2 regions of the Vibrio tasmaniensis genome follow, and region 2 is predicted to be linked to the other one. Evidence: predicted binding sites of a transcription regulator. Region 2 holds the regulator's gene; the other holds the start of a gene.

Region 1 (15,851 bases), 390 kb from region 2:
GTTCTTCACCTAGGTTATCTAGGATTTCTGTACCCGATGAGTGGCAGTTACCTAAGAAATCAGATAGACCAGCACGCTCAAGGATGCGGTCAGTCAGCTCTTTTGGAAAGCTGTTCTCTTTGTCGGTGAAGTAGCCCCAGTCAAACAATACCGGTACACCTGCGATTTCCCAGTGACCTGATGGCGTGTCTTTACCAGAAGACAGCTCAGCAGCGTGACCGTAAGCGCCAATGATCTCAGCGTCTGCATCCATACCAGGAGCAAAGCGACCTGTAGACTCTTTGTGAGCCATAGCTAAACCTAGCTTAGACAGGTTTGGCAGCGTTAGTGGACCTTTACGATCCGCATTGTCTGCAAGGCCTTGATCACAATGGTCAGCAATGTGACCCATTGTATCCGAACCTACATCACCGAATGTGTCCGCATCTGCTGTTTCGCCGATACCGAATGAATCTAAAACTAAAATAAATGCTCTTTTCATTTTCTTCACCAACTTATTGCTCTTTGCACCAGAACTCGGTTTATCGGTATACACACGTATACCGATACCTGTTATTTACACGTCTTCAGAACGAATCTGACGGTAAACGTCTGGCGTTGCTGTGTATTCTCCACCGACAATGATTGCATTTTGTAATGCCATCGCAGCTTCTTGCCACTGTTGTTCATTGCGAGCATGAATCATTGCTAATGGTTTATCGTCACTTGCTACTTCGCCAAGGCGAATGAAGCTATCAAAACCGACTGCGTAATCAATGCTGTCTGTTGCTACACGGCGACCACCGCCCATACCAACTACAGCCATACCAATGGCACGCGTATCCATCGCTGATACAACTCCGCTTTGTAACGCGTACACTGGTTTAACAATTTCTGCTTTTTCTAGGTAGTTATCGTAGTTCGTTACGAAATCTGCTGGACCACCAAGGCCCGCTACCATCTTACCGAAGCACTCTGCTGCTTTACCGTTATCCAGTACTGCCATCAGTTTTTCACGCGCTTCGTCTGAATCTTTTGCAAGGTTACCCAGAACCAGCATTTCAGCACACGATGCCATCGTAATTTCTAGCAAACGTGGGTTACGATATTCGCCGGTTAGAAATTGAACCGCTTCACGCACTTCTACTGCGTTACCCGCTGAAGAAGCCAGAACTTGGTTCATGTCCGTTAGGATTGCCGTTGTTTTAGTACCCGCGCCGTTTGCTACTGCAACGATAGATTTCGCTAGTTCTTCAGAGGCTTCATACGTTGGCATGAATGCGCCTGAACCTACTTTTACGTCCATCACTAGAGAATCAAGACCAGCAGCCAATTTCTTAGACAGAATTGAAGCTGTGATCAACGAGATGTTGTCGACTGTTGCCGTGATATCTCGAGTCGCGTAAACGCGCTTATCAGCCGGTGCTAAATCGCCAGTTTGGCCGATGATCGCTACGCCAGCTTCTTTGGTTACAGCACCAAACACATCGTTGGTTGGTGTAATATTGTAACCAGGGATAGATTCAAGTTTGTCTAGCGTACCGCCAGTGTGGCCTAAACCACGACCAGAGATCATTGGAACGAAACCACCACATGCTGCCACCATAGGGCCAAGCATCAGAGAAGTTACGTCACCAACACCACCAGTAGAGTGCTTATCAACGATTGGGCCATCAAAGTTCATGTGGCTCCAGTCGATCACCATGCCCGAATCACGCATTGCACACGTCAGTGCGATACGTTCTGGCATCGTCATTTCATTAAAAAAGATAGCCATTGCGAATGCAGCAATTTGGCCTTCAGAAACCGTGTTTTTAGCGACACCTTGGATGAAGAAGTTAATTTCTTCTGTGGTCAGTACTTCGTTATCACGTTTTCTGCGAATAATTTCTTGAGGTAGATACATTAGTGCCTCCCAAACTCTAGTGAGTATGGTTTGTAGGGAAAGAGGTAATATGGAGTGACTTAACGCCACTCCATCAAACAGACTTAATTGTTATCAATACTCTAAATATTTGGCGTTGCAGTTAGGCGACTATTCTCTTGAAAGAAAATCGAAGTTCATTCCTATGAGCATAGAAGCTCTATGTGATTAGGACGGCCGGCGAACCGGTGAACTTACGCAGTCAACAACGCTGCGGCGTCAAATATGACGAGTAAATTAGTATGCTGCTGGATCAGCAGTCTGGTCTGTCACTTCTAATGTATTAAGAAGGTTAGTTAGTAGGCTTGAAGCACCAAAACGGTAGTGCATGTTGTCTGCCCACTCAGCGCCTAGTAGCTCATCAGCCATTGCTAGGTATAGTGCTGCATCTTCAGCAGTACGTACGCCACCAGCAGGTTTGAAACCAACTGTTTTAGCTACGCCCATGTCACGAATCACTTCAAGCATCATGCGCGCGAACTCTGGAGTCGCGTTTACTGGCACTTTGCCTGTTGAAGTTTTGATGAAGTCGGCACCGGCTTCGATACAGATTTGAGAAGCTTTCTTGATCAGCGCTTCTTCTTTAAGCTCACCTGTTTCGATGATCACTTTAAGCGTGATGTCACCACAAGCGGCTTTACACTGTTTAACTAGCTCAAAACCCACTTCTTCGTTGCCAGCAATAAGAGCACGGTATGGGAATACTACGTCAACTTCGTCTGCGCCGTACGCTACCGCTGCTTTTGTTTCAGCAACAGCAATTTCGATGTCGTCATTACCATGAGGGAAGTTAGTTACAGTCGCGATGCGTACTTCTGGAGTACCTTGCTCACGCAACGCCTTTTTAGCTGCTGGGATGAAGCGAGGGTAAATACAGATTGCAGCGGTGTTGCCAACTGCAGTCTTCGCGTCATGACAAAGTGCCACTACTTTTTCAGTAGTATCGTCGTCATTTAGCGTCGTTAGGTCCATAAGTTTAAGTGCACGTAGAGCTGCTGCTTTTAAATCGCTCATTTCTATCTCCGATCAATATATTCAAATAGTTAACTACTTCACCATCCATCCAGTATAGATGGATATTTTAGTAATGCTCAGTAGTCACAAATGAACGGACTTGGTTCCCTGAAGACTTGATAACTTTCGCTATCAATTGCAATCCTTGTCACCGCACAGTACCAGTTTGGTCTATGGCACAACAAATCAGTCATGTTGTGTCTAACATCTATAGTGTATTGCTAATCTAGCGTATTGCTAAGTTTGGCTTAATCCCAGAAGAATAACGTTTGAGTAAATTTCAATGTTACTTTCTTGCCAACAGAGACATCCTATCCCTTTAGCTTATACATTATAGGTATCCATCAATAAATTGTAGTGCTCCTTAGAACGCAAACGGTTTGTATCTCAAAAAAACATTCTAGACCCAATATCGAATTCAAACACATGCTCATCTTCATGCTGAAAAACGCGGGGTCTAAAAACAAAAAAGCCCCGCAGCAATTTCTTGCTACGGGGCGATATTATTATGGCGTCTATATATCGATTTCTAACTGATTAGAAAGATAGGAAGAAGCCAGCAATTGTTGCTGCCATCAGGTTAGATAGAGTACCAGCAATAACCGCTTTAACACCCATACGAGCGATGTCGTGGCGACGGCTTGGTGCAATACCACCTAGACCACCTAGAAGAATCGCAATTGAAGAAAGGTTTGCGAAACCACATAGAGCGAATGAGATAATTGCTTGAGTCTTAACAGACATCACTTGACCAGTCGCTTCAACGATTTGAGCGTTGTCACCGATGTATGGTACGAAGTTTAGGTATGCAACGAATTCGTTAACAACTGTCTTCTGACCAATGAAAGAACCAGCAATAGTTGCTTCTTCCCATGGCACACCAATGATGAATGCTAGCGGTGCGAAGATCCAACCTAGAAGAAGTTCTAGAGTTAGGTTTTCCATACCGAACCAACCACCGATGCCACCTAGGATACCGTTGATTAGAGCAATTAGACCGATGAATGCAAGTAGCATTGCACCAACGTTAAGAGCTAGTTGTAGACCAACTGATGCGCCACCTGCTGCTGCGTCGATAACGTTAGCTGGTTTGTCATCGCCACCGTCCATTTCGTCAGCGATGTTATCGTCTGGCGTATCTGTTTCAGGCTTGATGATTTTAGCGAATAGTAGACCACCAGGTGCTGCCATGAATGACGCTGCAACTAGGTACTCTAGAGGTACACCCATAGATGCGTAACCTGCTAGTACACCACCAGCTACAGAAGCTAAACCACCACACATTACTGCGAATAGTTCAGAGTTAGTCATTTTAGGAACAAATGGACGAACAACTAGAGGTGCTTCTGTTTGACCAACGAAGATGTTTGCTGCTGCAGACATTGACTCAGCGCGAGAAGTTCCTAGAGCTTTCTGAAGACCACCACCTAGAACTTTGATTACAATTTGCATTACACCAATGTAGTAAAGTACAGAGATAAGTGCAGAGAAGAAAATCAGAGTTGGTAGTACTTGGAAAGCAAAGATGAAACCGATACCGTCAACTGAAAAGTTAACTAGGCTGCCGAATAGGAAACCAGTACCGTCTTTACCGTAGTCGATCACGTTTGCTACACCAGCAGAAAAACCTGCAAGTAGATCACGACCCCAAGGGATGTAAAGTACGAATGCACCAAGTGCGAATTGGATAGCGAAAGCGCCACCCACTGTTCTTACGTTAATAGCTTTGCGGTTATCAGATAGTAGTACTGCGATTGCAATCAGTACGACCATACCGACTAGGCTCATAAACAGGCTCATAGTTTATGACTTCCTTATTAGTTATTTATTGGCGTGTGACAAAATGGGGCTATAAAGCGGAGGCAATTATACTCATGCGACCACTAATAAAGTAATGCCGTCCTCACACTTTCGTAGAAGATTCATGTACCATTCACACACAAATGTGAGCCAAATCACAAGCCATGTGCAATTTACGCAAACGATAAACAAAAACCTTCGATTTTATTCACATATACGGAATACATGATGGCTATTTTGCCAAACTTGCATTGCAACCGATTGCTTTGACTCTTTTCTAAGCAAAAACAGTTCATTTAAGATCGTAACTAAATACTTGGAATGGTTAACATTTCCTTGCTTTTCATGCATGGGCATGTCCGGTGCATCCGTTTCTAATACCAGACATTCAAGAGGCAGTTTCGAGATAGTGGCGCGTGTTTTTTGTGCTCTTGGGTAAGTAATCGTTCCACCAACGCCAATATAGAAACCAAGCCGGATCCACGCTAAAGCTTGCTGTTCACTCCCTGAAAAACCGTGAATCACACCACCTAAAGTGAACTTGTGCTGCTTTAATAGTTCAATGAGTCGGTTATAAGACTTCCTTTCATGGATGATTAAAGGCAGCTTAAACGCCTTAGCTAGCTCTATTTGTTGGATGAAAAAACGCTCTTGTTTCTCCCGCTCAACATCGACAAAAAAATCGAGACCACACTCTCCTATCGCAACGCATTGGCTGTTTTTTGATGAGAGTAATTGGTGAAGCTCTGAGAATTGCTCGTCATTAGCTTGCTCTAGAAAGTAAGGATGGAAACCTAACGCGTAGTAAACATTAGGGTGGGATTGCGCAATTTTCTCGAGCTTATGCCAGTTACTTTGGCCAATAGAAGGAATAAGAATCTTCTCAACTTGTGCCTGTTTTGCTTCTTTAAGGTAGCCATCAATGCCTTGATCAAGTGCAGATCCCTGATCAATTACACTATTTTGGCAAAAGACGTCAAAATCCGCATGGCAATGAGTATCAAACAGCGGGCATTCACTTAATGGCGGAGTCATCTTCTCTACTCTCTGTTATGTGTTCTTGAGGATCACGACGATAAGCGACACAGCTGCGCTTATTCTCAGGCGTTAATCCCAGATCTTCGCACCACTTATCATATCTTTTAATCCAAGCTTTTATCCAACTGAACATACTTCCCTCTGACCTCAAATGAAACGCATAAAAAAACGTCTATTGCAGAACAATAGACGTTTTTATTTAACTCGAATAGAGCGCAGAGTGATTAGTGCTCGCGCGTCGCTCGGAACTGAACTTCAGGGAAACGTTCAGAAGCTAGGTTCAAGTTCACCATAGTCGGTGCAATGTAAGACAGGTTATCACCACCATCTAACGCGAGGTTAGCTTGGCTCTTACGTTTGAATTCTTCTAGTTTCTTAGCGTCATCACATTCAACCCAACGAGCTGTAGCAACGTTTACACCTTCGTAAATCGCTTCAACGTTGTATTCCGCTTTCAAGCGCGCTACAACCACATCAAACTGAAGTACACCAACTGCACCAACGATCAGATCGTTATTTTGCAAAGGACGGAATACTTGAACCGCACCCTCTTCAGAAAGCTGAACCAAGCCCTTTAGAAGTTGCTTTTGCTTCAGTGGATCGCGCAAACGAATACGACGGAATAGCTCAGGCGCAAAGTTAGGAATACCAGCAAACTTCAAGCTTTCGCCTTGAGTAAAGGTATCACCAATCTGGATTGTGCCGTGGTTATGCAGACCGATGATGTCACCCGCGTATGCTTTTTCAGCACGCGCACGGTCACCCGCCATGAAGGTTACCGCATCTGAGATACTCACGTTCTTACCAGTACGAACATGGTTCATCTTCATACCTTGGTCATAAGTACCCGATACGATACGCATGAATGCGATACGGTCACGGTGTTTTGGATCCATGTTTGCTTGGATCTTAAAGACGAAACCAGAGAACTTCTCTTCAGTCGCTTCAACATCACGCTCATTCGCTTGGCGCGTTTGAGGAGCTGGAGCCCATCGAGTTAGGCCGTCAAGCATGTGGTCAACACCGAAGTTACCCAATGCAGTACCGAAGTAAACCGGAGTCAACTCACCAGCAAGGAACAGTTCGTGATCAAACTCAGGACACGCGCCAATAACCAATTCAAGTTCTTCACGAACACTGCTCGCCAGATCTTCGCCAACAGCTTCGTCGAGTTCAGGGTTATCTAAACCTTTGATGATACGAACTTCTTGGATCTCATGGCCGTGACCAGATTCGTACAAGATCGTTTCATCACGGTGAATGTGATAAACACCTTTAAACTCTTTACCACAACCGATTGGCCATGAGATTGGAGCACAAGCCATACCTAGCTCGCTTTCCACTTCATCAAGCACTTCCATTGGATCACGAACGTCACGGTCAAGTTTGTTCATAAACGTTACGATTGGTGTATCACGTAGACGCGTTACTTCCATTAGTTTACGAGTACGATCCTCGACACCTTTCGCAGCATCGATAACCATCAAACAAGAGTCAACCGCAGTTAGTGTACGGTACGTGTCTTCCGAAAAATCTTCGTGTCCTGGAGTATCGAGTAGGTTTACTAGGCAATCATTGTATGGGAATTGCATTACCGACGTAGTTACCGAGATACCACGTTCTTTTTCCATCTCCATCCAGTCAGATTTAGCGTGCTGGTTAGAGCCACGGCCTTTTACGGTACCCGCTTTTTGAATCGCGTTTCCGAATAAAAGAACTTTTTCAGTAATCGTGGTTTTACCCGCATCCGGGTGAGAGATAATTGCAAACGTTCTACGTTTACTCACTTCTTGTTGGAAAGACATAGTCGCCCTTTGCTGATCTAAAGCGTAAAAAGGGCAAGTAGATAATACTTGCCCTTGAATTCTGTGTGCGGATTATACAGAAAGCGAGTCACTTTCTAAAGGGTCAGTTTGCACCCTATTTTGAGGCTCATTCTGTGGTTAGTTATTTAGCCTGCTAAAAAACGTAACATGATTAGCTAAACGACATAAAAAGATAGCTCATAATGATGGCATCTTCATTGCCTTGCTTGGTTGGGTAATAGTTACGACGGCGATCAACTTCATTAAAGCCGGCCTTTTCGTAAAGATTAAACGCATTCACATTACTTTCGCGAACTTCTAGCCAAGCACTTTCAGCGTCAGCCTGTTCACACATATCGAGAAAGTGCTCAACCAAAGCTTTGCCGTAGCCTTTACCTTGCTGCTTGGGGTCAACCGCTATCGTCAGCAAAGTCACTTCACCGACAATGTTCTGAGCATAGAAATAGCCAACAACCTCTCCGTCCACCTCTAAAACACGGTGGCTGCCTCCACGGCTATTAAGATCACGGATCATGTTTTCAGACCAAGGATGAGAATGCGCGGTCTGTTCAATTTGCCAAATAGCGTCGAGGTGTTGTTCTGAAGTGGGTAATAATTGATTAGTCATAAGCACAAATTTGTTGCCATAAGTCGCGGCGATGTTGGTTATTACCGTTAATGTCAGACAGTAATGGAGATTGAAGTGTTTTGGCCTTCAGTTCATGAGCAGATTCGCAACCAGCAAACCATATCCACTCAACCACTCCTAAATCCACAGAAGATAGATGCTGAGGTTGAATATGTAACGACTGAGATAAGTCGAGCTTGATACTTTTAAGTACTCGCTCAAACATCACGGCGAGATCTTCCTGAGGCTTTTCTGGTGAAACCAACAGTAACTTGCAATCATTCGATAACAGGGTCAATTCAGATTCGTAACCAGCCAAACGCTCTGGGTGACTTAACTCCCACTGGCTAATGCCCATCTCTTGTAGATATTGCGCGTGTGTTTGTGACATATCTAGCGGTCGTAACCTTTGGTTTGTTGGTATTAATATTCTTCAAGCGAACTTAAAGGTGCTCATTGGGGCTGATACTAACAAAAAATAAAGGAGCATCAAGCTCCTTTATTTAGACTAAATCAGTTTGTATCTTATTGAGTGATAAATCAGCTTATAAGTCGTTGAACTCAGGGCTGTAAGCAATCTCACCAGAGTGCCCAGCAAACGCCCCTTCTACCAACTCAATCGCTTGGAAAGCACCTTCAGGCACATCCCAAACACAACTCAGGCCAAATTCGCTCGCCGCCTTGAAACCAAAACGACCGTAGTAAGCAGGATCACCGAGCACAACACAAGCTGGGTAACCAAAATCTACCAAAGTAGAAAATGCGTCTTCAACCAGTGATTTGGCAATGCCTTGATTACGGAACTCTTCTTTCACAGCGAGAGGTGCAAGCCCCTGCCAATTGTGATCGTCACCATCAAGAGTCAGAGGGCTAAACATCAGGTGACCAACCACCTCGCCTTCATCAGAACAAGCCACCAGCGATAGCGTTAAATGGCTATTCTCACGCAAGCTCATAACCAAGTTAGCTTCTGCATCCGTTTCAAAAACAGATTTTAATAAACGATCAATGACAAGTATATCTGCCGGTGCTTCAGTTCGAATAAGCATTCATTACCTCACTTTGTGTATCTGGGGATTGTACTCCCTTCTGCACAAAATCAGCTAATTGATTTAACAAAGTTTTCATAGGAGTCGGCAATAAGTCTAAATCGACGCTATCCATCAAATTTTTAACTTCCAAGCCTAGCTCGGTATCGCCCTCGATAGACAGTCGACGCTGGAAGAAAAGCGTATCTGGGTCTTCTTTGCGCCCCGCAATCAACACGAGATCATTAAGATTGCCACTAAAACTCACATCTTCATTGACTTCTTTATCAGCGACAACTAGTTGCTCATTTTTGTAGCTAATACACCAACTTAACCCCATATCTTTTATTGAAACTTTAAGCCACTTGTCTTCTAGGAACTCAAAATCACCATCCTCTAAAGCCTCCTTGAATACATTTTTCAATGCTTCTAATAAGGCTTTTTTTTGTACTGATTTTGGTAATAACTGGACTGGAGATCGCAAAATTGATGCGGCATTTTGAACTAGTTGAGTGCGTATCTTGTTTATCACGTGACTTATCCGTAACTTTGTCAATAATATAGAAAGCATCATAGATGATGTTGAGATCTCAGTTACTGTTATGTATCAAATTAATTCAGTTTGATACTCGACCTTTAATATATTGATGATCGCAGTTATAGTAACTTGGTCGTGAAAATTACAGCGAATAGCTGCGCCCACAAGTAAATATCGATAGCTGAACAAAAAGCAATCAACATTTAACGGTAGTGAATATTTAAGCTCTTGGAGAATTGGTAGTACTTTGATGCCTCCCCAGCAACTACAACATTGGTTTACACAGCTAACTGCAAACAGTCCGTTCTTTTTTGCGGTACTTGATGCTCAACATAATTATTTTATGGTGAATGAGCGTTACTGTGATATTGCTGGTTTAAGTAAAACAGAGCTTGTAGGCATGAATGACCGCCAAACCTTAGGCGAGCAATTCTACCAACACCTTAAGCCTTACTATGAGCGTGCATTCAATGGCGAAACGATTGAGGCGGAAATTACCCTAAACGAAACTGCTTTAGACACTAGCCTTCATTTCAGCTTATCTCCGCTTACCAATGGTAAAAAGACTGAATACATCATCTTTCACGCCTTCGATACATCTGAAAACCAAGTACTTGTCCGTTCTTTAGAAGAGTCCGAAGCGAAATTCCACAAGCTATCTCACCTGCTCCCAGACGGATTACTGTTAGTTGAAAACGACTACATCCTGTCTTCGAACCCTGCGGCTGCGCGCTTGCTTGGTTTCAACTCAACGACAGAGTTGATTGGCGAAGAGTTAGGTCGATTATTTATCGATGAACAAACCAAAACAGTCTTTAATAATGATCTCAGTTCCATTATTTCTGAGTCTGGTTTGGTTTGTTTAACGGGTGCTCGATGTGGCTTTGAACGTAAGGTTCAGCTAAATATCGACTCGACGGTCATTCTTGGGAGTAGTACCCAACTCGTACTGATTCAAGACGCCCAAGAAACAACAAAACAATACACACCCGCTAACAGTGAAGATGCCTACATTGACACACTGACGAAGCTCTACAACCGACTTGGGTTTACCAAGAGCCTTGAGCAGTTCATTCACAACAATACTCCTGTTGTGATGCTCTATTTAGACATCGATAACTTCAAAAATATCAATGACTCACTTGGCCACCACATCGGTGATAAAGTGATTAAAGAGGTCGCATCTCGCTTAAAACGACAACTGCCTCGTCAAGCTGTTATTGGTCATTTAGGCGGTGATGAATTCGGTATTATTCTACCTGAGCCGGAACACCCACGAACGCCTGAAATACTCTCTGAGAAGATCATATCTCTGATCAATCAACCCTTCGATCTCCACCATTTTAGCAAGCGCTTAGCCTGCTCGATTGGTAGTGTCAGTTTTCCTCACGATGGCAGCGACGCGCGTATCTTGCTGCAAAATGCTGACACCGCAATGTATGAAGCTAAGGATCGTGGACGCAACCGCCTGATTAAGTTCAACGAACAGATGAACAAAGAAGCGCGAATGCGACTGTGGCTTGAGATAGAACTGCAAAAAGCACTGCAACAGAACGGGCTTGAGGTTTGGTACCAACCAAAAGTAAATGCACGTGACTTCACCATTAACGGAGCAGAAGCTCTGGTACGTTGGAAGCACCCTGTAGAAGGTTATATTAGCCCTGCCGCATTTATTCCAGTAGCGGAACGAGCAGGCCTTATTGAACAACTTGGTCGTGTGGTAATGCGCGAAGTATTTGCCACGGTGAAACGGTGGAAGATGCAAGGTATTTTACCGGGTCGCGTCGCGATCAACCTTTCACCAGAACAGTTTGGTAATCCAAAATTGATTGATTTCATGGAGAAGTTGCTGCGTTCGACTGAGCTGGATCCAAGTGCGATTACCTTTGAGCTTACAGAAAGTGCCGTAATGAGTGATAGTGAGCACACGCTGCAAATGCTGAACGCAATTAAAAGACTTGGCTTTGCGTTATCCATTGATGATTTTGGTACCGGTTATTCTTCTCTATCTTACCTTGCTCGCTTTCCAATTGATGAGCTTAAAATTGACCGGGCCTTTATCTCAGATATCGATACCTTACCAAAGCAAATTACCGTGATTGAAAACATCATCAACCTTGGGAAATCTCTCGATTTAACCGTGGTAGCAGAGGGTGTCGAAACCAGTGAGCAAGCAACCCTACTGTCTAATCTCAACTGCAGTTCAATTCAAGGTTTCCACTTCTATCGCCCTCAACCGAAACAAGAGGTTGAAGAATTATTCGCCCAAAACCGTCGCCACAAGAATTAGTAAAACACGCCTTCCAATACCACGCTAAAACAAAAACTCGCCATTCGCCAGTACCTCAAATGGGGTAAAAACAGATTTATCCATCTAAACCTGCCTTACATCAATTCTGTCATTCATAATTCTTCATAAAATACTCGCTTCAATTTTATTCTATTGGTAGTGAGCAAATGGAACTCTTATGCCCAGCGGGTAACTTACCTGCTTTGAAAACCGCTATTGATTGCGGTGCGGATGCTGTCTACATCGGATTCAAAGACGATACGAATGCCCGACACTTCGCAGGCCTTAACTTTGCGGGTAAAAAGCTCGATCGTGCTGTGCAGTATGTACATGACCGCAACAAGAAAATTCACGTTGCCTTAAATACTTTTGCTCACCCAAACGGATTCGAACGTTGGACAAACGCTGTAGACAACGCTGCTGCGCTAGGCGTTGATGCGCTGATCATCGCTGACATCGCGGTGCTCGAGTACGCAGCAAATAAGTATCCAGATCTAGAACTGCACCTATCAGTGCAAGCATCTGCGACCAATGCAGCCGCTATCGACTTCTACCATAAAAACTTCAACGTAAAGCGTGTCGTACTGCCGCGTGTGTTGTCGATTCACCAGGTCAAACAGCTTTCTCGTAATATCACTTCTGACGTTGACCTTGAAGTATTCGCTTTTGGTAGCTTATGTATCATGGCAGAAGGCCGTTGCTACCTCTCTTCATACATGACAGGTGAATCACCAAATACCGTTGGTGCTTGCTCTCCAGCTAAATACGTTCGCTGGCAAGAAACAGAAACCGGCTTAGAGTCTCGCTTGAATGAAATACTTATCGACAAGTATGAAGCAGGTGAGAACGCAGGTTACCCAACGCTGTGTAAAGGTCGTTTCGAAGCGGATATCGATGGTGAACGTAAGCGCTATCATGCACTTGAAGAGCCAACGAGCCTAAACACGCTGTCCATGTTGCCTGAGCTTTTCGCCGCGAATGTTGCCTCTGTGAAAATTGAAGGCCGCCAACGTAGCCCAGCTTATGTCGAGCAAGTCACTCGCACTTGGCGCGCAGCCATCGACCGCTACTTAGCGAACCCTGAACAATACCAAGTGGAACAAGCTTGGAACGCGACACTGGCAAATGTATCTGAAGGTACACAAACCACGCTTGGCGCTTATCACCGTAAATGGCAATAGATCCAAATGGAGAACTCAATGAAATACGCATTAGGCCCTCTACTTTATTTTTGGCCAAAACAAGATGTTGAAAGCTTCTATGAGCAAGCTAAATCAAGCTCTGCCGACATCATCTACCTAGGTGAGGCGGTGTGCTCAAAGCGCCGCGAGATGAAAGCAAAACACTGGATGGACATAGCAAAAGAGCTGTCTGATTCCGGTAAGCAAGTAGTGCTTTCAACCATGGCATTGTTAGAAGCGCCAAGCGAAGTCAACATCATGAAGAAGTACATTGATAACGGTGACTTTGCGATTGAAGCTAATGATGTATCTGCAATTCAACTGGCAAATGAAAGTAAGGTGCCTTTTGTTGTTGGCCCAGCAGTGAACACCTACAACGCACGCACGCTAAACCTATTCCTTAAGCAAGGTATGACGCGTTGGTGTATGCCTGTAGAGCTTTCTCGAGAATGGTTGAGCAACGTCATGACACAGTGCGAAGAGCTCAATATTCGTAATAAGTTCGAAGTAGAAGTGTTTAGTCACGGCTATCTACCGCTTGCTTACTCGGCGCGCTGCTTTACCGCTCGTGCGGAAAACAAAGCTAAAGACGATTGCGAAACCTGCTGTATCAAGTACCCAACAGGGCTACAAGTAGAAAGCCAAGAAGGCCAATCAGTATTTAACCTTAATGGTATCCAGACGCAATCAGGTTACTGCTACAACCTAGTCAATGATTTACCGAACATGCATGACTTGGTCGACGTGGTTCGTTTGAGCCCGTTAGGTCTCGATACCTTCTCGGAAATTAATAATTTCCGAGCGAACGAGCAAGGTCAAAACCCGATGAAGATTGAAAGCCGTCAGTGCAATGGCTACTGGCATCAGCTTGCAGGTTTAGAGGTTAAGAACATCTAGTTCCTCGAATTGGGTTAACTAACAACAGATACAAAAAAGGTCTCGCATTCGCTAGACCTTTTTAATTCGACTTAAGAAAAACGACCTATATCGTCGCGGTTTCCATCGGTGCAGCATCGAGCTTCTTTAGGTCTTTGTAGAGCATTACCATCACCACCACACTTAGCGCGATGTTAGACAGTGGGTACGCAATCCAGATCCCCGGCACACCATACAACTTAGGCATAATGTACAAGAAAGGTAGTTGGATAAGCATATTACCTATCGTTACAAACATCGCCTTGCTGCCTTTATTCACCGCCTGATAGTAAGCACCCGCTACCACCAAGAAGCCATCCAGCGCCAGTGCAAACATGTGAAGTCGGATACCCAACACAGTGTACTCAACTAGCTGGGGTTCATCTGAGTTAAACACTGACACAAACTCACGTGGGAACGCGTTCAGCAACAACACAAACGCCACACCAATCAATACTGAACTCATCATCGCAATCTTGAGTAACTTACGGATGTTCGCTTGATTACGCGCACCATGATTGTAGCTCACCAATGGTTGCATGCCGTTGGCGATACCTTCAGCCGTGAGATAATAGACCGTCACTATATAGCCCAAAATCGCGTAAGCACCGATCATCAACTGATCGCCATATTGAGAGAACAACGCATTGTGCAGCGCCACCATCATCGAACCGTAAGCGTACATAAAGAAACTTGATGTACCAATCGCGAAAATCTGTGGAATCACATCCAGCTTCAGTCTCAATTCATTCCAACGCAAGCGTAAGTTCGCTCGACATGAGAAGAAGTAAGCCAAGCCGAGAGCCGTTACCACAAACTGAGCAATCGCGGTTGCCAATGCTGCGCCCATCAACTCCCACCCATACAGAGCGATAAACATGTAATCGAGTACGATGTTAATCACTGCACCGACAATCATCAGTATGGTGGCTAAGTTCGGGCTGTCATCGTTACGCAGCAAAAACGGCATTGCGATCGAACCTAGCGTGAAGACACTGGCACCAATCAGAATATGTAAGTACTGCAGGCCAAGTTCATATACTCGCCCTTCCGCGCCCTGCCAAAGCAAGAAGTTATCAGCAAACAAAAACAGCAATGCAGAGACAATAGGCGTTATCGCTAGCAACAAGGTTAAGCCCGTTGCTAAGATCTGTTTAGCGCCTTGAGTATCTTTTTCACCTTGACGAATAGAGACAAGCGCACCTGTACCCACGCCCACCAACATACCAATACCGAGAATCGAACCAATCACAGGCCACGCAACATTGATGCCTGCAAGTCCATCAGCCCCAACATAGCGGCCAATGAAGATGCCATCCACCACTTGGTACAGGCCATTAACCAACATAGCCGCTACGGTAGGAATTGTGTATCGCCAAAACTGACGACTAATTGAGTTACTCATTTCTTACTCTACTTTCATCTGTGAGTCGCATATCAACAAGATATGACTCGAAAAATTAGTTAACAAGGCTAACTAAATATCTAAATTATTTACTTCAAAGCTTTATTTAATAACAGGTTTAGCTGCTGAGACTCTTGCTCAGACAAACGACTTTCCAATATCTGTGCCATGACCTGATAGATCTTACTTTCTTCTTCTAAGCCGACTTCAGCTTTGCTGGTCAATACGACCAACTTAGACCTCGCATCTTCGAGCGAAACTTTACGCTCAACAAGCCCCTTTCTCTCTAGTCTCTGAACCATAGTG
Region 2 (15,851 bases):
CGCAGCGGTAAAAATTACAAAGGCAAACTCACCACCTTGGCTGAGAATCATCGCCATACGACTGCGCGCTTTAGCTTGAGTGCCAAAGATACGAGCCAGCGCATACAGCACTAATCCTTTCAATACGACCAGAGACGACACCGCAATCAGTATTGCGAATGGGCTTTCTGCTAGTAAACCTAAATTCACCGCCATACCAACCGAAATAAAGAACAAGCCAAGCAGTAACCCTTTGAATGGGTCAATCGCGATTTCAAGCTCGTGTCGATATTCACTTTCAGCCAGAAGTACGCCCGCCAAGAAAGTACCTAATGCCATCGACAAACCAATCTGCTGCATGATGACAGCAATACCAATCACCAATAACAGCGCTGCTACCGTGAACAACTCACGCACACCGCTCATGACTACGTAGCGGAACAGCGGTCTCAACAAGAAATGACCACCAACAAGCAAGCCTATCACACCGCCTAGCATCCATAACATGTCCGCCCAACTGCCACCGGTATTACCCGCAAGCAGAGGCAACATCGCTAGCATCGGGATGACTGCAATATCTTGGAAAAGTAATACCGCAAAACCTGACTGTCCTGCTTCTTTGCCACCAAGTTCTCGCTCTTCAATAACACGCAACGCAATAGCGGTCGAAGACAAAGCTAAACCCATGCCGATGACTAAGCTAGTTTGCCAAGTTAAACCAAACATGCACGCGATAGCGGTAATAATCAGGGTGGTGATCAGTACTTGCGCGCCACCGAGTCCGAGAATGGGGGCTCGCATCTGCCACAGTTTTTTCGGGTTAAGTTCGAGACCAATCAAGAAGAGTAGCAGTACCACCCCGAATTCGGAGAAGTGTAGAATCGCCTCGACATCACTGATTAAACCAAGCCCCCACGGGCCAATCGCCACGCCAGCTAATAGATAGCCGAGTACTGAACCTAATCCCGCGCGCTGTGCGATAGGAACCGCAACCACAGCAGCGGCTAAAAATATAACGCTACTTTGTAGAAAATCGTTAGTCAGAGCCATCATCTGCTCCTATATCTTGTAGCGGGTCTCGCAACCAATTTCGATACGCTTCTGCATGTTGGTAACGCGTCATATCGGTGACATTTCGTGCCCAATGTAAAACCAAAGGTGACATCCAGTGCATCTGGCACAAAGCAGCGGTTAGCTCAAAGGGTTGCAAAATCTCTTGTAATGGATATTTATTATAGCCTGCAGCACCAAACGCCTCTTCTTTACCACCTGTTGTAATAACGCTACGCCAGTGTTTACCTTTAAGCGCACTTTGCTCGCCAAACGCAAAACCTTTGCCTAGCACGCGATCAAACCACTCTTTCAACAACGAAGGACAGGAATACATAAACAAAGGGTGTTGGAACACGATCACATCATATTCAAGCAGCAATGCATGCTCGTAAGGCACATCAATAAAGAAGTCAGGATAGATGGCGTAGAGATCGTGGACTTTGACATTCCCAAGCGACTCTATCTTTTTAACCATGATCTGGTTAGCGATAGAGGTTTGCGGCTCTGGGTGCGCATAGATGACCAGCACCTTTGGCACGGGGTTGTCTGTCGAGGGAGTATTACTCATTCCTTTGAAACATTCCTTTGAAGGCTAAACGGTGGCAAGGCCACAAGAATTTAAGCAAAAGTTACTAATATGTTATTGGCATAATAACGCAAATTGCATTGTGATCGACTTTTATCTGGTTTCAGCCTACTATGCAGGCGTCTGTTCACCTCTAATTTCTATGCTATTTCAATTATGATTACTTTCTCTGATATTCAATTGCTACGCGGCGGTAAGCCACTCCTCGACCAAGCGTCTGCCACTTTTCAGCCTGGCGACAAGATCGGTTTGGTTGGCAAAAATGGCTGTGGTAAATCTACGCTGTTCGCCCTAATTAAGGACGAGCTGTCTATTGATGCGGGCTCATTCAGTAAACCAGCCCATTGGGAAATGGCTTGGGTTGCTCAAGAAACACCAGCATTAGAAAGAACAGCCATTGAATACGTAATTGATGGCGACCGCGAATACCGTGGCCTTGAAGATCAACTAGAGAAAGCTGAACAAGCCGACAACGGTACATTGGTAGCAGAGATCCACGGCAAGATTGAAACCATTGGTGGTTACAGCATCAAAGCACGTGCCGCCGAGTTATTGGATGGCCTAGGATTTCGCCAAGAACAAATGACATGGAACCTAACCCAGTTCTCGGGTGGTTGGCGTATGCGTTTGAACCTAGCGCAAGCCCTACTGTGTCGCAGTGATCTACTGCTACTCGATGAACCTACCAACCACTTGGATTTAGACGCAGTAATGTGGCTAGAACGTTGGTTACAAAACTACCCAGGAACGCTAGTGCTTATCTCGCACGATAGGGACTTCTTAGATCCTATCGTCAACCGCATCGTGCACGTTGAAAATCAACAGCTCAATGAGTATACGGGTAACTACTCATCGTTCGAAACCCAACGAGCGCAAAAGCTAATTCTGCAACAAGCGATGTACCAAAAGCAGCAGAAACAGATGTCTCACATGCAGAGCTACATTGACCGTTTCCGTTATAAAGCCTCAAAGGCTCGCCAAGCGCAAAGCCGTATTAAAGCGCTGGAGAAAATGGAACAAGTGCTGCCCGCTCAGTTTGATAACCCATTCAGCTTTGAGTTTAGAGAACCAGACGCGCTGCCGAACCCAATCATGATGATGGATGAAGTATCAGCGGGCTACGATGACAACCTGATTCTAGAAAAGATTCGCTTGAATCTAGTACCGGGCAGTCGTATCGGCCTACTGGGTCGAAACGGTGCAGGTAAATCAACGCTGATTAAACTGCTTTCAGGCGAACTGAAACAGCAAGGTGGAGAGCTGAGCTATTCGCAAGGCGTTAAGATGGGTTACTTCGCTCAGCACCAATTAGAGACGCTGCACCCAGAAGAAACACCGCTGCAACACATGATGCAGATTGCCCCTAAACACACAGAGCAACAACTGCGTGACTACTTAGGTAGCTTTGGCTTCCAAGGTGAAAAAGCCCTCGACAAGGTTGCACCATTCTCTGGTGGTGAAAAAGCACGTTTGGTATTAGCGCTACTGGTATGGCAAAAACCAAACCTGTTGCTACTCGATGAACCAACTAACCACTTGGATCTCGACATGCGTCAGGCGCTGACGTTTGCGTTGCAGACGTTTGAAGGAGCGATGGTTATCGTATCGCACGACCGTTACCTACTTCGTGCCACTACTGATGATTTATACCTTGTACACGACCGTCAAGTTGCACCGTTTGATGGTGATCTAAGCGATTACTACAAGTGGCTAACCGAACAACAGAAAGTTGAGCGCAAAGAAGCACAAGCATTGGCACCAGCAAAAGACGGCGCCAACAGTGCAGCAGCGAAAAAAGAGCAAAAACGTAAAGAAGCCGAGTTCCGTAAACTGACGGCACCACTGCGTAAAAAGCTAACTCAATTTGAAAAGCAAATGGATAAGCTGACGCTATCTCTCGAAGAAGCTGAGCAAGAATTATCCGACACTTCACTGTATGAAGCTGAAAATAAGGCTAAACTGAATAAAGTACTCGCTCTACAAGCGAGCAGTAAGTCACAGCTAGAAGAAGTTGAAATGGATTGGATGTCCACTCAAGAAGAGCTTGAGCAGATGGAACTGGATATGGATAGCTTATGAGCCCAGAGCACGCCCCAATATCACTAACACTGGAACGACTATGGCAATTTAGCCTTCAGTATTACAGTGTGCGCGGTGTTAAGGATGCGTGCTTAGCTTTGCAAAACCAATTCCATGGCAACGTCAATCTACTGCTGCTTCTCAAATGGCTTGATGAGCAGCAACTCTCTTTTGCTGAGGAAGAGTGGCACAAGGTTCAACAATGCTTAAGTCGCTCTGAAACCTTGCTCCATAGTTATCGGGAGCTGCGCAAACACCTCAAAGCACACGTTGTCGATTCTCTCTACCGTGAAGCACTCCAATTTGAGCTGCAGCTTGAAAAGCAACAACAGTCCGACCTCGTCGATTGCATTAAGTCTCTTCAACTTACTGCGAACCAACAATCACCGCTCGCTTTACAGTACTGTCGTTTATTAGGGGCGGAAAATCTCTACGCCGCTTTTTCTGAACCAGCACCACAGCCCTAACGCATTCCCTTTTCCTTTTATTCAATCAAGCTCCAAGCTTACTTGGGACTATCGCTCTTCGTGCTCACGCGATGGTGACTCGGATTATTAGCAAGATATAGAGCTTAACCTCTATAATATTCAACCAGTTACCCATAACCTGTTTTGTAACCCATATAAGTGAAACTCTTGCGCTTATGACGAGAATCAACCAAGCTCAAATAAAAACGTGGGCCTTTCACTACAAGCTCAACACTTTATCAAAGCCCATAAAAGAAGCATGGACTGTTTTATGACAATATTTACCGCAGCGGCCGGTCTCTCTAATCCGCACTTACAAACCTTAGTGCCACGGTTTATTAGAAAGCAGGCGCTGTTTGCCCCTCACTGGCAAACCTTAGAAACTCCCGACGGCGATTTCCTAGACCTTGCATGGAGTGAATCGCCTGATGGTGACAACTCGACTAATGACAATCCAAGCTCTGACAAACTAAGTAACAAGCCGATATTCGTTCTATTCCACGGATTAGAAGGGAGCTTTGAGAGCCCTTACGCCAACGGGCTGATGAATGCCTTTGCTAAAGATGGTTGGCTATCAGTGATGATGCACTTTAGAGGTTGCAGCGGAAAACCAAATCGCTTGGCTCGTGCATACCATTCAGGTGAAGTCGAAGATGCGCGCTTTTTCCTAAGGCATCTGCACGCGCAGTTTCCCAACAATCCTAAGGTTGCGGTTGGCATATCTTTAGGTGGAAACATGCTGGCGAACTATTTGGCTGAGTACGCGGACGATCCTCTACTTTCGGCGGCAACGATAGTTTCTGCACCTTTTGACTTAGCGTGTTGTTCTAGTCGCATTGAGCAGGGCTTTTCCAAGCTCTATAAAAAGTACCTGCTCAATTCTTTGAAATCGAATGCGTTGAAGAAACATAAGCTACTGCAAGAGAAGATTGGCATCTCTGCGGAAAGCATCAGGAAGATCGACAAGCTGTACGAGTTTGATGAACGAATCACTGCGCCTCTGCACGGGTTCAAGAATGCACAAGACTATTACGCGCAATGCTCAGCATTGCCTAAATTGAATCGGATTAAGCTTCCCACACAAATCATTCATGCCAAGGACGATCCTTTCATGACTGATGATGTGATTCCAAAGTTCGTTCTGCCCGATAATATCGATTATCGACTGTTCCAGAAAGGCGGCCATGTCGGGTTCATTACGGGTAGCACACTCAAGCCTAGATTTTGGTTAGAAGAAGCATTACCCGCCTACTATGAAAGTATCCAAGATTCGGCATAATGACCGAGCCTTATTAAATAGAAGTGAAAATATTACTAAGCTCATTCATTTCTACATCAATAAACCTATCCATGAACATAAAAGAGAGAAGTATTTATGATCATCCCATGGCAAGACATTGCGCCAGAGACACTGGAAAACCTCATTAAAGAATTCGTGCTGCGTGAAGGTACAGACTACGGTGACATAGAAGTTTCACTGCAAAACAAAATTGACCAAGTGAAACATCAATTAGCCTCAGGAGAAGTGAGTATCGTGTTTTCTGAGCTGCATGAAACCGTTGATATTCAAGTCACAAAACGCTTCTAGGCTGCGCTCATAAAGGAGCCGTGTTATAGTGGTAAACGATTGCTAACAAGTAAGTTACTCAAAAGACAAGGGTTGTCATGTCCGCTAAACATCCAATTATTGCGGTGACGGGTTCATCTGGAGCCGGCACCACCACTACCTCAGAAGCCTTCCGAAAAATGTTCAATATGATGGACGTAAAGGCTGCTTGGGTTGAAGGAGACAGCTTCCATCGCTTCACTCGCCCAGAGATGGACGTCGAGATCCGTAAGGCGCGCGAGCAAGGTAAGCACATCAGCTACTTTGGCCCACAAGCTAACGATTTTGGTGCATTAGAAGAGTTCTTCCGTCAATACGGTAATGAAGGTACGGGCAAAGTCCGCAGCTACCTACACACCTTTGATGAAGCCGTGCCTTATAATCAAATGCCCGGCACCTTCACACCATGGCAAGAGATCCCTGAAAATTCCGATGTGATGTTTTACGAAGGCCTACACGGCGGTGTGGTAGATGGGGACATCAATGTTTCTCAACACGTCGATTTGCTTATCGGCATGGTGCCTATCGTAAACCTAGAATGGATCCAAAAATTCGTTCGTGACACACGCGATCGTGGTCATTCTCGCGAAGCAGTAATGGACTCAATTGTTCGCTCGATGGATGATTACCTTAACTACATTACTCCTCAGTTTTCGCGTACTCACATCAACTTTCAGCGTGTTCCAACGGTAGACACATCAAACCCTCTCAATGCTAAAGGGATCCCAAGTTTAGATGAAAGCTTCGTTGTTATACGCTTACGCGGCATCAAAAACGTCGATTTCCCTTATCTTCTGGCTATGATTGATGGCTCATTTATGTCGCGCCACAACACGCTTGTAGTACCTGGCGGCAAGATGAGTTTTGCTATGGAGCTCATTGTAAGGCCTATCCTGCAACAACTTATAGAAACCGGGAAAATAGGCTAACAAAACAACATTCTGGTTGATTACTTTTCATACCGTGATCATGTGCACAATTTTGCGTAAAAAATCGTAGCTTGGTCACGATTAAAATCAAGAAATAGTACCTGAAAAAGGATACTATTCTTAAACGAAACACAAGATAGCTTGCAGCACTCAACGAGTGCTCTTATCCTAGCTAGGTCAATTCAGGCTTAGCTAAAATATGGAAAGCGGCAAGCATACCCTGCAGAGGAAGTAAGATATTATGGTTCTAGGTAAACCCCAAACCGATCCAACATTAGAGTGGTTCCTTTCACACTGTCATATTCATAAGTACCCTTCAAAAAGTACTTTGATTCATGCTGGTGAAAAGGCAGAAACCTTGTACTACATCGTTAAAGGTTCTGTGGCAGTTCTTATCAAAGACGAAGAAGGTAAGGAAATGATTCTTTCTTACCTAAACCAAGGCGACTTCATCGGTGAGCTTGGCTTGTTCGAAGAAGACCAAGAGCGTACTGCATGGGTTCGTGCAAAATCTCCTTGTGAAGTAGCTGAGATTTCTTTCAAGAAATTCCGTCAACTTATCCAAGTGAACCCAGATATCCTAATGCGCCTTTCAGCGCAAATGGCAAACCGTCTACAAGTAACTAGCCAAAAGGTTGGTGACTTAGCGTTCCTTGACGTAACAGGTCGTATCGCTCAAACGCTACTAAACCTAGCGAAACAGCCAGATGCAATGACTCACCCTGACGGCATGCAAATCAAGATCACTCGTCAAGAGATTGGCCAGATCGTTGGTTGTTCTCGTGAGACAGTTGGTCGTATCTTGAAGATGCTAGAAGAGCAGAACCTAATTTCTGCACACGGTAAGACTATCGTGGTATACGGCACTCGTTAATCTCGATTAACTGAGCCAAAAATTTGAAAGCCACCAAATGCGAATTTGGTGGCTTTTTTGTTTTCTAAAGATCTACAAAGAAAATACGAATGAAACACCTACAGCTTCCAAGCGAAAATACTCTCAAAGCGAAGCCTATCTGAATCTCTAGATCAAAGCCCGTACTCGTATCTTCCTTTAACCGTTAGTGCTTTCGAAGATCTTATCCGCCGATGCGGCCACAAAACCTGTATAAAGCTCACCGTTGGCCATCGCATAACGCTTAGCGAACTCATAGAAGCCTCCAGGAATCATCTCATTGCCTTCAACAAATGAAACTGGGACTTTGTCTGCCATTGTAGATGATTGCTCTAATAAGACCTCTGGAGAGCCTTTAACTTGACCACCAGATGCATTGATAGTGAAACCTGAATCTCTCAAATAGTCATTCACAGTCTGTACTTCATCGAACTCATTGAGCTGGTTCACACTCACCGTAAAGTGATTTGCACCGTAACCATGAGCCGCTAGCCAAGACGCGTATTCACTCTCTTTTGCTAGAACTTGGAAATCCGCAAAGCTCAGGTCCCAAAGGCGACCACCAAACAAGAACTCATGACCTTGAAGCTTGCTTGCGTCGACTTGCTCAACCAACTTAGCCACGATCTGTTGCAAGTCACTTGAACACTCTTCGACCTTCAACTCACTAATGAACACTTTCGGTTGGTTTGGGTCTGGGTGCTCGTAATGCTTAGCCACTAGCTTCTTGCTCTCAAATAAGTAATCGCCACACGCCTTGTAACCTAACTCAAGGAAAGGTTTAGCCAATGTTTCAATACCTAGCGGTGCAACATTGAAAGTACGCAGTGCAATGTGATCATTAATCAGAGCTTCGTCTTCTTTCAGCAAGTGATGCACTTTCTCAGCCGATGGGCAAAGCCTGTGAATGTAATCATCCCATAGTGATTTAAAGAGTAGATCGGGCGTCATGGTGACTCCTTGTCAGAGGTTCTAGCAAGCTAGTAATTTGGATTAGAGAGGGAGAGGCTGGACACAGAGTCAGCAGCCATCAGCCTGTGACATACTTTTTTATTATTTTCTTCCGCCCTATCTAGGTGTCGGACGTGATAGAAAAAGGAAGCGATAACACCACTTCCTTATTACACAATTAACCAATGAATCTGTTATTCATGAACCTAGAGCTCATAAGCTTGTGATTCATCAAGTTATAGCTTAAAAGCAAAAACTACAGCTCAATACCTGGGCTAAACGTAGCTGGCAGTTGAGTTTCACCACCTTCCATTGACGCCATTGGGTAAGCACAGTAGTCAGCCGCATAGTAAGCACTTGGGCGTAGGTTGCCTGAAGCACCCGGGCCACCGAATGGTGCATCACCACTTGCGCCTGTTAGTTGGCGGTTACGGTTAACAATGCCCGCACGGATATGGTCAACGAAGTATTCCCATTCAGAATCATCTGTTGAAACTAAGCCAGCAGACAAACCAAAACGAGTGTCGTTAGCTAACTCAACCGCTTGCTCTAGCGATTGGTAACGAATCACTTGTAGCAATGGACCGAAGTACTCTTCATCTGGCAGTTCAGCAATATTCGTTGCATCGATAATGCCCGGAGAAACAAACGCCGCTTCACCCGCTTTTGCTTCAACTAGGCTAACACCACCTAGCGATTGCAAATTAGCTTGCGCGTCCAGAATGAACTTAGCTGCCGCTTCAGAGATTTGTGGCCCCATGAAGGGTGCTGGTTCAGCGAAAGGCTGATCGACACGAATCTTTTGCGTAGCTGCGACCAGTTTATCTAGCAGCATATCGCCCTTTTCACCAACAGGCACATACAGGCGACGTGCACATGTACAACGTTGACCTGCACTGATGAACGCCGATTGGATAATGGTATAAACCGTCGCGTCAGCATCACCAAATTGATCACTGATCACCATAGGGTTGTTGCCACCCATCTCTAGCGCCAGCATCTTGCCCGGTTGACCTGCGAATTGACGGTGAAGGATATGACCAGTATTAGCACTACCCGTAAATAGCACGCCATCAAGACCTTTAGCATCGGCTAGTGCGATACCTGTCTCTTTGGCGCCTTGTACTAGGTTAATCACGCCAGCAGGAAGGCCTGCTTCTTGCCATAGTTTCATCGCAAATTCACCCGTCCAAGGCGTCTGCTCTGACGGCTTAAAGACCACGGTATTTCCCGATAGCAGTGCAGGAACAATATGACCGTTAGGTAGGTGACCTGGGAAGTTGTAAGGACCAAATACCGCCATTACGCCTAATGGACGATGACGCAGTACGATTTGGTTGCCTGCGGCTTCACGTGAAGCTTCACCCGTACGTTCGTGGTAAGCACGGATTGAGATAGCGATCTTACCCGCCATCGCACCCGCTTCAGTGCGAGTTTCCCAAATCGGTTTGCCCGTCTCTTTTGCAATAATCTGTGCAATTTCTTCGCTGTTCTCTTTTACCTTCTCAGCAAAATTCAACACGATCGCTTCACGCTCTGCAAAGCTCAGTTTTTTCCAAACTAAGAAGGCTTCACGAGCCGATGCCACTGCAGATTCAACCTGCGCGGGCGTTGCACTATCGCCTTGCCACACCACTTCATTGTTGTATGGGCTTACTGATGTCATGGCGTCGCCTTGACCTGCCACCCACTGTCCTGCTATCCACTGAGTCATACTTCTATCCTTAAAATCTTCGACAGATAATCGCCGCTCTTATTGAGCCAACATGCGAACGAATTCGCCTTCTTTTACTTCAAGAGCGCTTGCTACTTCAGATGATAAAATCACTGTGTCGCTTGCTTGGTCATACGCGCCTTTCGCGGCTACTGCGCGGAAGTTCTCAAACGAGGTATTACCAATTAGGAAGTCTTTAGAGCTTGAATGCTCTGCAATTGTCACTTGAGCTCGAATTGCATGACGCACTGATTCGATATTTCTTAGGTCACACTCAACCGTTGGGCCCCCATCAAAGATGTCGACATAACCACGATTGGTGAAACCTTCACGCTCCAGCAACTTAAGTGCAGGGCGCGTATTGTCATGAACCTCTCCAATTACTGCCTGAGCTTCTTTGCTCAGTAGGTTCACATAGATAGGTAGCTTCGGCATTAAGTCAGCAATGAAGCCTTTCTTACCAATACCCGTTAGGTAATCGGCGAGCGTAAAATCAATCGAGAAGAAATGATCTTGCAGCCATTGCCAGAAAGGAGAATTACCTTCTGCATCGGATACGCCACGCATCTCAGCAAAAATGGTTTTTGAGAAACGCTCTGGGTGCTCTGCCATGATCAAGAAGCGACACTTAGACATCAAACGACCATTCAATCCACCACGGAAAGCTGGACGCAAGAACAGTGTGCAGATCTCACTGCATCCGGTGTAGTTATTACCGAAAGTCAGCAGCTTAACGACGTTATTAACGCCAAGCTTTTGCGATGAGTGAACCACTTTGCTGATGTGGTAAGAGTAAAACGGAACATCCCAGCCAATTGAGGCTTCGATGCCCGTCGTGCCTGCGACTTCTCCCGTTTCAGTGTCGAAGCCAACCATTAGGTAGCCTTCATCACCAGGTTCACTCACATCTTGTTTAGCAAAGCTGTATTCAGAATGAGTAATACGGTTGGTTAACAGTTCTTCGTTAACCGGAAGAGATGTGAATCCGTGACCAGATTCAACCGCGCAGGTATGCAAAGCATCGTAATCAGATAATTTTATTGGGCGAACAACTAGCATCAATATTCCCTCCAGATGCAAAACAGGCCCAAAACGAGAATCTTGGGCCTTTAGCAGTACGTCATGGGATCGCTCTAATGGCGATCATTCCTATGACGCCGCTCAGGCTAAACTAGCGTAGCGATTGCTTTGTCTAGTTTTGATAAACCTTCTTCAATTTCTTGTGTAGTGATAACCAGTGATGGTGTGAAACGAACCACGTTTGCACCCGCAACCAGTACCATCAAGCCTTGTTCGCCTGCTGCTACTAATACATCACGAGCACGACCTTGCCATGCATCATTAAGCGCAGCGCCTAGCAATAGGCCTTTACCACGAACTTCACTGAATATTTGGTATTTGTCGTTAATCTTAGCTAAACCATCACGGAATAGTGCTTCGCGTTCTTTCACGCCAGCCAACGTTTCAGGTTGGCTTACTACGTCAACAACCGCTTCAGCAACGGCACACGCCAGTGGGTTACCACCGTAAGTAGAACCGTGCGTACCCACTTTTAGGTGTGTCGCAAGTTCAGACGTTGTTAGCATTGCGCCGATAGGGAAACCACCACCTAGAGATTTTGCTGTGCTCAAGATGTCTGGTGTTACGCCTAGACCTTGATAAGCATAGAAATTACCAGTACGGCCATTACCTGTTTGCACTTCATCGAAGATAAGCAGCGCATTGTGTTTGTCACACAGTTCACGAACCGTGTTCACGAACTCAGATGTTGGAGAGATGATACCGCCCTCGCCTTGCAGAGGTTCCATCATGATTGCACATGTGCGATCTGAGATGTGTGCTTCTAGCGCTGCAATATCGTTGTAAGGCAGGTGAGTAACATCGCCCGGTTTAGGACCGAAGCCATCAGAGTAAGCTTCTTGACCACCGACCGTTACGGTAAAGAAAGTACGACCGTGGAAACCTTGTTTGAATGCAATGATTTCAGATTTCTCAGGACCGTGAACATCTGCTGCCCAACGACGAGCTAGCTTCAATGCGGCTTCGTTCGCTTCAGCACCAGAGTTAGCAAAGAATACTTTCTCTGCAAAACATACGTCTGTTAGCTTCTTCGCTAGACGCAATGCAGGTTCATTGGTCATTACATTACTTAAATGCCAAATCTTGTTTGCTTGCTCAGTAACTGCGTTAACCATTGCTGGGTGACAGTGACCCAAACAGCTCACAGCGATACCACCAGCAAAGTCGATATACTCTCGGCCTTGTTGGTCCCAAACGCGTGCGCCTTCCCCTTTTACCGGGATCATTTCCATTGGGTTATAACAAGGCACCATCACCTCATTAAACAGACTACGTTCTACTTTTTTTTCCACTGTCATCGTACATTCCTTTTCGATACCGCAAGCTTCGCAAATAAGCGTACTGGTTCATAAGTGAGACAAAGATATTTTCTCTCGCCATAATCCCGCTGCAGCATTATATTTACATTTAATTAACGTTTTCAATAGTAGATTATTCTTTAGCCATCCCTAACAACCAGCTAAACGTCACTATCCATGACTATTTATGCATCAATTAATCTGTTTTATGAAGCTTTTTTTACCTAAACGCATCACAGGCAACAGCAAAGCCTTACTGGCATTGCGGTATATTGAGGTCGAGACGAAATAAGGCGAATAATTTTGCATAGGCTAAAAACTTAGCCTGAAGAGAGAGAAATGTTATAAAAAGTGATCAGCGTCAGAGGAGTATGAGACGCGGCGCGCCCGAATTTAAACGCTTAACGAATGGACTAACAGGTTTGACTGGCTTATTTAGATGGAGAAAGGGTCGAATTTAAACACTCAACGCGCTAAGAAGTTAGCGAGAAGCTGGTGTCCTTGCTCTGTTTTAATCGATTCAGGGTGAAATTGGACGGCATCAATCGGCAAGGTTTTGTGTTGATACCCCATAATCTCATCCATACTGCCATCTTCAAATTCCGTCCAAGACGTCAGTTCAAAGCAGTCAGGTAGCGTGCCATTTTTCACCACTAGGGAATGGTAACGTGTCACAGTTAGAGGGTTATTAAGCCCTTGAAAAACGCTCTTACCATTGTGGCGTATTGGAGAGGTTTTACCGTGCATCACTTGTCTGGCTCTCACCACTTCACCACCAAAGACTTGAGCAATGGCTTGATGACCAAGACACACACCTAAGATCGGCAGCTTACCTACGAAGTGTTCAATCACCTGTAGCGAAATGCCCGCATCATCGGGCGTACAAGGACCCGGCGAGATAACAAGATGGCTAGGATTTAGTGCTTCAATACCCGTAATATCAATCTCATCGTTGCGTACAACTTTTACAGTTACCCCTAACTCACAGAAATACTGATACAAGTTATAGGTAAAAGAGTCGTAGTTATCGATGATAAGTAACATGGGTCGAAATCGTTTGCTAAATACTAAATAATTGGAAGATATAGGGGCGGTATTGTGCAATATAAAGCAAGAAAGGCAAGTGAAAATGACAAAAAGAAAATCAGCTTTCGCTGCCCTGATGACTTTACACTACAAATACATAAACGTTACTGGCAATGAAGCCAGAGTTATTTACTTTGTCTTCTCAATACAACAGATGCCTCCCATCCACGTCAAAGCTCCCATCAAAACAAAAACCACACAAAGTTACATGTTATTTATGATACAGTTCTTTTTTTGTAACAAACAACAACTCAATAAATAATTGTTTGAGTTATCATTAGTGTGAATTTACTGACCTTTAATAGAAAAATGAAAGAGAACAAGCTCGTCTACCTAATTCGTTACATACCGACTATAACTGTGGTTCTATTTTCGATTATCGTCTTTTCGTTATCGGTCAATGATAGTTATCGACGAACCAATCAAGAAATCACTCACATAGAGTCTGATATTGTTGAAGAAAAAAAAGCCTATTTAAAATCTCAAGTCAACTATGTAAATAAGCAACTCAACTATTTAGAAGAAACAACAATAACTACGCTACGCGACAGTATAAAAACTCATACTCTCCGCATTCACTCCATACTAAATCAACTGTATACAGACAACCCGCAATTAAGTGAACAAGAGTTTACAACCTTGGTTCGATCGAGTTTGAAAAGCTACAGATTCAATGACGGTCGTGGTTACCCTTTTATTTATCACCATGATGGAACTGTTATTTTTCACCCTGTTTTTCCTAGCATGCAAGGAACCTCTAAATGGGAGTTTCAAGATGCTAAAGGACACTTTGTTGCTCAGGAATTAACGAAAAAAGCGATTAAAGAAAAAGAAGGCTTTCATAAATGGTGGTTTCTAAAACCGAATTCATTCGTAAAACAGTATGAAAAAATCGGCTATATCGTTAATTTCCCGCCATATAACTGGTACATAGGTACGAGTGACTTTACTACAGATGTCCAGGCAGACATTCAAAGTGACGTGCTCGAATGGTTAAGTCAGCTTCAAATTGGTCAACAGAGTAACTTCTACGTTATCGACACTAAAGGCGATGTGCTGGCTCATACCACCCCTAGCTTTATTGGCACTAATACCCATAACATTAAAAACATACAATTCCGCACTCAAGCCGTCGCGCTGTTAGAACAATCGGATGTCTATGTTAGACACTTAGCTGCCAACAATTATTCGCAAGAAAATCTTAGTTATGTCGTCAAAAATAGTACTTGGGGCTGGACGATAGGCGCGAGCTTTAGTGTCACTGCATTAGAAAGACTTGTTGCTAAAAAAAATGCCGAGTTGATTGAAAAAAGAAATGATGAGCTAAATCGCTTAGCACTCATGTATAGCATAGTCGTTCTATTAGTCGGACTACTCTCATATTATGTAAGCACTCTAGTTTCTCGTCGCTTTGAATCTTATCAAGCTGAAATTCAATCTGACTTTGAAAAGCTCAATACTGCCAACAGCACGCTAAATCACTTTGCTAATCATGACCAACTGACTGGGCTTTTTAATCGACACTTTTTTGAAATCTATATGGAGAAAGAGCTAGCCAAAACTCAATCAGATGACGATAAATTTCTTGTCTGTTTTATTGATGTAGATAACTTTAAAAACATCAACGACTACTACGGACACAGTGTTGGGGACGAACTCTTAATACAGATATCTCAAACGCTTAAAAAAGTATGCCCTAATTTTTCAGAAGTGTTCCGGTTCGGAGGTGATGAATTTATTGTTACTTTCCCTGCTCTAAACAGCCTAAAACAGGCAGAAAGCGTCATGAAACTATTTCATGATGAACTTGCGACCAAGTATCAATGTTTTGAGCATGAATTTGATATCAGTTTTAGCTTAGGTGCCGCCGTGTATCCCGATCACGGGCGCACTGTCGATGAGTTACTCGCAAGCTCTGATATTATGCTCCATTCTGTGAAATCAGAAGGCAAAGCAAACTGTGCTATTTTCTCATCAAAAACCTCTGCGAAAAATCAACGTAAGTTTCTGATTGAAGACAATTTACTGACCGCTATAGAAAGAAAAGAAATTTATTTAGATTATCAGCCTCAGTATTGCTTACAGTCTGGAAGGTTATGGGGAATAGAAGCGCTAGCTCGATGGAAAAGCC

Evidence for each region. The regulator CRP, encoded in region 2, controls carbon source genes, mostly activating them, when cyclic AMP is high. The targets are predictions, from matches to a motif close to TGTGANNNNNNTCACA.
Region 1: the regulator CRP is predicted to act here: its motif matches at 4,862-4,877, upstream of OCV44_RS03310 (NupC/NupG family nucleoside CNT transporter).

The regions. Positions count from the first base shown of each region.
Region 1 covers NZ_AP025510.1:689,103-704,953, reverse strand. Annotated here, with positions in the region: gene OCV44_RS03325 (phosphopentomutase) at 1-481, opposite strand, end outside; gene deoA (thymidine phosphorylase) at 557-1,885, opposite strand; gene deoC (deoxyribose-phosphate aldolase) at 2,141-2,917, opposite strand; gene OCV44_RS03310 (NupC/NupG family nucleoside CNT transporter) at 3,455-4,717, opposite strand; gene OCV44_RS03305 (TatD family hydrolase) at 4,922-5,752, opposite strand; gene OCV44_RS03300 (DUF5363 domain-containing protein) at 5,733-5,888, opposite strand; gene prfC (peptide chain release factor 3) at 5,980-7,560, opposite strand; gene rimI (ribosomal protein S18-alanine N-acetyltransferase) at 7,733-8,188, opposite strand; gene OCV44_RS03285 (DNA polymerase III subunit psi) at 8,181-8,579, opposite strand; gene OCV44_RS03280 (GNAT family N-acetyltransferase) at 8,734-9,237, opposite strand; gene ubiT (ubiquinone anaerobic biosynthesis accessory factor UbiT) at 9,221-9,748, opposite strand; gene OCV44_RS03270 (sensor domain-containing protein) at 10,005-12,044, shown strand; gene ubiU (ubiquinone anaerobic biosynthesis protein UbiU) at 12,212-13,225, shown strand; gene OCV44_RS03260 (U32 family peptidase) at 13,244-14,122, shown strand; gene OCV44_RS03255 (MATE family efflux transporter) at 14,208-15,545, opposite strand; gene OCV44_RS03250 (MarR family winged helix-turn-helix transcriptional regulator) at 15,635-15,851, opposite strand, start outside.
Region 2 covers NZ_AP025510.1:300,139-315,989, reverse strand. Annotated here, with positions in the region: gene kefB (glutathione-regulated potassium-efflux system protein KefB) at 1-1,029, opposite strand, end outside; gene kefG (glutathione-regulated potassium-efflux system ancillary protein KefG) at 1,016-1,600, opposite strand; gene OCV44_RS01385 (ABC transporter ATP-binding protein) at 1,775-3,697, shown strand; gene OCV44_RS01380 (TIGR02444 family protein) at 3,694-4,164, shown strand; gene OCV44_RS01375 (hydrolase) at 4,436-5,443, shown strand; gene OCV44_RS01370 (YheU family protein) at 5,540-5,752, shown strand; gene OCV44_RS01365 (phosphoribulokinase) at 5,830-6,699, shown strand; gene crp (cAMP-activated global transcriptional regulator CRP) at 6,941-7,573, shown strand; gene OCV44_RS01355 (DUF1338 domain-containing protein) at 7,751-8,542, opposite strand; gene astD (succinylglutamate-semialdehyde dehydrogenase) at 8,799-10,256, opposite strand; gene astA (arginine N-succinyltransferase) at 10,296-11,315, opposite strand; gene OCV44_RS01340 (aspartate aminotransferase family protein) at 11,423-12,634, opposite strand; gene OCV44_RS01335 (aminodeoxychorismate/anthranilate synthase component II) at 13,100-13,678, opposite strand; gene OCV44_RS01330 (bifunctional diguanylate cyclase/phosphodiesterase) at 14,030-15,851, shown strand, end outside.